Regions from separate parts of the Sporosarcina sp. OR05 genome, predicted to be linked through region 2. Evidence: riboswitches for the same ligand, from Rfam matches in the RefSeq annotation. Region 2 holds a riboswitch; the other holds the start of a gene.
The links. A riboswitch is a leader RNA that binds a small molecule or an ion and turns the genes downstream of it on or off. The one in region 2 is predicted to bind FMN.
Positions count from the first base shown of each region.

Region 1: it holds a riboswitch for FMN, as region 2 does, so the genes downstream of both, NRI27_RS06500 (ECF transporter S component) here and ribD (bifunctional diaminohydroxyphosphoribosylaminopyrimidine deaminase/5-amino-6-(5-phosphoribosylamino)uracil reductase RibD) in region 2, are expected to answer to the same signal.

Region 1 covers NZ_JANKJL010000002.1:455,696-458,907, reverse strand. The annotation lists gene NRI27_RS06510 (YpbB family protein) at 1-609, opposite strand, end outside; gene NRI27_RS06505 (ferredoxin) at 719-973, shown strand; gene NRI27_RS06500 (ECF transporter S component) at 1,105-1,689, opposite strand; FMN riboswitch at 1,901-2,033, opposite strand; gene NRI27_RS06495 (hypothetical protein) at 2,114-3,212, opposite strand, start outside.
Region 2 covers NZ_JANKJL010000012.1:49,588-52,799, reverse strand. The annotation lists gene NRI27_RS14710 (bifunctional 3,4-dihydroxy-2-butanone-4-phosphate synthase/GTP cyclohydrolase II) at 1-175, opposite strand, end outside; gene ribE (riboflavin synthase) at 188-844, opposite strand; gene ribD (bifunctional diaminohydroxyphosphoribosylaminopyrimidine deaminase/5-amino-6-(5-phosphoribosylamino)uracil reductase RibD) at 845-1,933, opposite strand; FMN riboswitch at 1,993-2,142, opposite strand; gene NRI27_RS14695 (GNAT family N-acetyltransferase) at 2,377-2,811, shown strand; gene mvk (mevalonate kinase) at 2,929-3,212, shown strand, end outside.

The DNA of each region.
Region 1 (3,212 bases), on a different contig from region 2:
CATTGTTAAAGCTAGCTGCTCCCATGTTTTTGCAGACATCCCGCTCCCAGCTAGACGATAAGAAAACAGATATTTTTGTCTGTCCGTCATTCCACAATTATTAATGGCTAAAATCAGTTCTTCCCTTAGAGAAGCGCCTAATTGCTGTCTGGAGATCGATTGCTGAAGAATCAGCTTTTTAACGAACATTTGTATCTCCGTTTCACTTCGCATAGGCACAAACGTTCTAATTCCATCACGTAAATGCGACACCGTTTGCACTACTAACGCCACTCTACCAAAGAACACCATTTCTTTCCCTCGATAATCCCAACCTTTAAACTGATATGGGGCTACCGCTGAAATTGCCTGCCGACCCTTTTCTGTTACGTGTATAAATTCGTCTTGCGCGCAAATGAACCCCTCTTCAAATAGTTCTTCTATTGCATCGTTGAACAAATCTTGTCGAATTTTCGGCCAAATACCAAAGTAAGGCTTACTATTGAAATAGTCTACATCTTGGAGGGTTTGACCAGATTTCTTCCCACGAATAATGTGTAGGCTTGCATTCATTGAACGTTGCCCGGACATCTTTTCTATGATGAATAATAGGATTGTTGACAAGTTCAAGTCCAATTCCTCCTCATTGAGATGTTTTTAGGTTGAAAACTTACGAAAACAGCTTTAGAATAGTAAAGGAACTAAATAGATAGTGCGGAGAAAAGAGGAGAGAACGTCTATGTCTAAGAAATACACCATTGTTGACCAAGATACATGTATTGCATGCGGCGCTTGTGGAGCTGCTGCACCGGACATCTACGATTATGATGACGAAGGAATCGCTTACGTTATTTTAGATGATAACACGGGTAATACAGAAGTTCCAGAAGAACTGATGGAAGATATGGAAGATGCGTTTGATGGTTGCCCTACTGATTCAATTAAAGTCGCGGATGCTCCATTTGAAGGCGATCCGTTAAAATACGAAGATTAATTTTTTAGGGGCAATACGCCCCTTACATAACTGAGGTCGGCAGTCCAATTGTCACCACTACTTCAAATGAATAACCGCACATAGAAAAAAGCTGTCCAGATAGTGTTTTCACACTTTCTAGACAGCTTTTTTTATTGAAGCGTCAATTTCCGCTGTTGCTGATCAATCCATTTGCTCATACTTTTGTACAATAACAAAGAGATAACCATTAGCATGACGCCTTTAATTAGATTAAATGGTAGAATACCAAGCACAATTACGTTGAACAACGCTTCCCCTGTATAAGGTGGCATATTCAAGAAATAGACATACATCGGTAGGAATACTAAATAATTCAGTGCACTCATACCGACAGCCATCGACAGTGTTCCTACAATAAGGCCAACTGTCAAGCCTTTTGTCGATTGGACCTTTTTAAAGATCCAGTAAATTGGCATGATGAAAAGTACGCCCGTTACAAAGTTTGCAATTTCGCCAACCGGTACACCTGTCGGACTTCCCGATAAAAACCAATACAAGATATTTTTTAGCAGTTCAACTGCAATTCCTGCAACTGGTCCCATCGTTAAAATTGCAACCACGGCTGGCACTTCACTGAAATCGATTTTCAGGAATGGCGGCAATGCTGGCAATGGGAAGTTCAACTGCATAAGCACCGTTGAAATGCTCCCAAGCATAGCGATGAGAATCATCTTTCGTAGTTTCTTGTTATTCACTTGTTCCTCTCTCCTTTTGCGATTCACTTCAAAAGAGGAAAGGTTTGACCGTATAATGTGTGTCTATGAAAAAACCCTAAAGCAATTACATGCTTTAGGGAGAGTTTAAGGCGTCATTAAATAGAGGGTTGTAGATAGAGCCTGTGACTCTATTTTCACCCATACTTAAGAAAGCACCCTTTTTGTAGACAACACAAAAAGACGGCTGCACCTTCACCTTCTCCCATCCAGACTATACTGTCGGCTCTGGAATCTCACCAGAATCAGCTGTTAAGCTCGCGGGCTAAGAAAATTACTTTTCTATTTCCGCCGGTCGGGAATTACACCCTGCCCCGAAGATGAATCAATATTAACTTACTATTTCATTGTATAGAAAAAAGACTGATTTGTAAACGGTATTGTTTACAATTCAGTCTTCCTCTATTCACCAAACAATCGGATTGGCTGCAACGGGTTTCGGCAATGGTTTTGTAAGCGTATATCGCTCAAAATATTCTTGTTTTACGTTGTGCAATTGTATTTGTTTGTCAAAACTAGCTGCTGTTAACATGAACGCTTCCACCATTTCGAGTATTTCGTTAGGAGGGTAAGCATCTAAATCCAATAACTGTTTAAAAGAAACTGTTACAACATCATCTGTTTCTTGGATTGTATAGTCCACAGATGATGGGATAACGGAAGTCACAATATCATTTTCAGGATTTTTCATCGCCAATAATGCTTCCTGAATTTCATCGAGCTTCCTATTCTCATAAGGGATTAAGTACGATTGTTCCTCGTTGACAGTGTATTTGTAAAAAGCAGACGGCCTCTTAAGTGTTACCTCCATCGCTTCACCGATATAGTCAAAAACAACAGGCTCATTCTTGTCATCGACTACTTTCATCTCCTTAAAATCCGGAAACGATGCGATTGCAGAAAAAGTGTACGCACCAATTGTTGTCGGCGACATGTCATATTCATGCTCAGATGGCATTTGGTGAATAACCGTATTACCTTGGAAAGAAATCTTCCCCTTATAAGGATGGTAGTCTTCAAAACCAAGTCCTTCCTCATCAATCAACTTCGCATAATGATTGTAAAGCTCCACACTGTTGACGTTTTCGGAAGAGATATCTGATTGAATCAATTCGGTAGGAATTAAAAATGTTATCGGTACAACATCTACAACATGGACTAATCCTATTGTAAATAACTTCATTCCATCCGTATCGTTTTCAAGAACAACATGACTTTGCATTCCCTTTCCAGCCATAAAAGTAGTTGGTGAGTCCGCCTGAATCGCATTTCGCGTCGCAGGCTCCTCCATCGTTTCAGACTCTTCTGCGCTTTGTTTAAATTGAGCAGTATCGACTGATTCACCGTTTTGAGGTGCAGATTTTTCGCTCATTTCCATGCTGGTGTCCGATAATTCGAATCCACCCTTTAAAAACGATGGTACCAGTAATGTTAAGACAAGCATCGCAGCAACTGCAATGAAACCAGGCATCCATTTTTTCCGTCTCGGTTGACGAGCAGGGACA
Region 2 (3,212 bases):
TCGGCACGCAAATGAGTCCTCGACCTTCCATCGCCATGAAATTGATCATTTCAGGTGTGGCAAATTCCGCAAGTGCTACGAAATCACCCTCGTTTTCTCGCTTCTCGTCATCGACAACAATAATGGCTTTTCCTTGTTTAAGTTGTTCGAGTGCTGTTTCTACCGATGCAAACACGTTCTCAGCTCCTTATGCGTAAAATCCGTTTTTGACGAGTGTATCCATTGTCAGTACGTCTTTTTGATGTTGTTTTTGAGTCGCTGGGCGGCATAGTTGCTCTACATATTTCGCAAGTATGTCACATTCAACATTTACATAATGGCCAACTACCTTCATGCCAATAATGGACTGTTGTTGCGTCGTTGGAATTAATGAAATTGTACAGCCAGTTGAAAACACATCAAAAATCGTCAATGAAGTTCCGTCAATTGTGATGGACCCTTTCGGAATCATGTATTTCAACAACGATTCTTCTAGTTGAATGTCCATATACAGTGCATTTTCGTGTTTGCGCATTGAAGTGATTTTTCCTATGCTGTCAACGTGACCTGATACGATATGTCCGCCAAAGCGGCTCGTCATGGCCATTGCTCGTTCTAAATTCACTTTGTCTCCCTTTTGGAGTTTGGATAACGTAGTCGACTGAAACGTTTCCGGCATGACATCTGCAGTAAAATACGTTGATGTAAAAGATGAAACCGTCAAACAGACGCCATTCACAGCTAGACTATCACCGAAATTGACATCCGCAAGAACAGTCGTACAGACGATCGTTAACGACATAGATCGGTTTCCTCTGTTTACTGCATGCACCGTTCCAATTTCTTCAACAATTCCAGTGAACAATTAGTCATCACCTCGCTTGTTGAAAAGGGCATGGATACGTACATCCTCATGAAGTGTTTTCATATCGAGGATGTCGAGCATTTTCCCTTCAGCGATACGGGTACAGCCGTGGTCCATGAAAAGGGAAGGACCGTTTCCAATCAGTTTCGGGGCTACATACAAATACAATTCATCCGCTAAACCTGCTGTGATGAAACTGGAGTGTACTTGACTGCCACCTTCAACGAGTAGTTTCATAATCCCACGTTTACCGAGACGTTTTAACACCTCGTGTAAATAGTCGACATCAGGAGGAATCGACTCAACGGTTACGAGGGGGTATTTTGCGAACTGGTTCGTCAGTGTGTCTTGTCCGACAGTAAAAATGATTGTTTCTGCAGCATTGTCCTGAATGACATTAGCTGTTTGTGGCGTCCGTAGATGCCTGTCTAAAATTATGCGAATAGGGTTCTTTCCACCATGGGGCAAACGGGTGGTGAGGAAAGGGTTATCTTGAAGAATCGTATTTACACCTACTAGTATCGCATCATGGGTATGGCGGAGGGTATGGACATCCGATCTTGCGTGTGACGAAGTTATCCATTTGCTGTCCCCAGTGTGCGTCGCTAGGCGGCCGTCCAATGATGTGGCGGCTTTTAAGGTGATATACGGTGTTCCGTGTTTTATAAAATGAAAATATGCCCGGTTACTAAAATCTGCCTCTTTTGTACAAATAGCTAAAATGACTTCAATGCCTGCAGCTCTAAGAAGCCTGATCCCTTTGCCATTGACGGCGGGATTAGGGTCCAATGACGCAATGAAAACGCGTCGTATACCGCTCTCAATAATGGTATCCGTGCACGGTGGCGTTTTCCCCGTATGTGCACATGGTTCCAGTGTCACATACAAATCGGCATTCTGTGCTTGCGCGCCGGCCATTGTTAAAGCGTGCACCTCAGCATGCGGTGTCCCTGCACGTACATGCATACCTGTTCCGACAATTTGGCCGTCTTTTACGCAAACAGCGCCGACAATCGGATTCGGAGAAGTGTGACCTTCAGCAGTCATTGCAAGATCTAAAGCGAGTTTCATATAAGTTTCATCTGTCATTTTGTTCCCCCTTTCAACATGAAAAGGGCAGACGTATAGTGGGCATGGCAAAAAAACGCCTGCAACTTCTCCCATCCAGACTTTCACTGTCGGTGCCGGAGTTACACCAGCTCCACCGTCTTCAAGTAGAGAAGAACGGGTCACGGACTGACGAGCGCGATTGCTCGATCACCGCCGGTAAGGAATTTCACCTTGCCCCGAAGTTGCAGTATTTTATTTACCGCAATCAATTTAGCACAAAAATAGCGACTTGCCAAACTCTTTTTATAAACAAGAAAGCGTCAATTGTTGATTAACCGTCGTTTTTAAGCGCTTAAAATGCTATCATGAAGTGTATTTAGAGTCATTTAGCTTATACAATCTGAACGGATTGAAAGAAAGATAGGTAAAATAGATTGAACTGAAAATGAATCGTTTGAAACATTCAAGAATGGAGGCGACGAATGGAAAATCGTACAATTGAAGAATTACAATCACGGCAAGAACTACTGGAAGGATTTCATGTCATGCGGTACCTACGACCTCAATTTACTGAGCAAAGTTATATCGCACTGGTGGAAGAAGCTCAAAAGAACGAGACCTACCGCCAATTCGCATTGCGAGTAGATGGACGTATCGTAGCTGTGATTGGTTTTCAACCAATGATTACGCTTTATTACGGAAAGTATATTTGGGTCTGTGATTTAGTGACTGACATAGCATTTCGATCAAAAGGATTTGGTGAACAGCTATTGACGTTTGTCCATTCGCTTGCAAAGAAAGAAGGATTTGACCGGATTGCACTATCTTCTGGTCTCCAACGAGAACATGCACACCGGTTTTATGAAGAAAAAATGGGGTATGAGCGTGCGAGTTTTGTTTTTACAAAAACGCTGTGATCCATTCATAAAGCCAAATAGCTGAAATAGGGCACTATGTACTTTATAATGAGGAAGAATTAGCAGGTTTACACCAGTGAATCGTTGAATTTTGTTGAAAAAGTGAGGAACACACGCATGTCAAGAGAAGCAGAAGGTAAAGCACACGGAAAAGTAATCCTCATCGGAGAACATTCCGTTGTTTATGATAAACCTGCAATTGCCTTGCCATTTCCGGTTGTGAACGTCGTTGCGACTGTAAGGGAAGGTATTGAAAATGATAATAAAACGTCAATTTGTGTAACAAGTCGATATTTTAGTGGTGAGCTTCAACAGGCACCTGTCGAGTTATCCGGTTTTAAAGCGAGTGTAGAAGAATCGCTGCAATTGTTACATGCCACGGATACGAATTTATCGATACA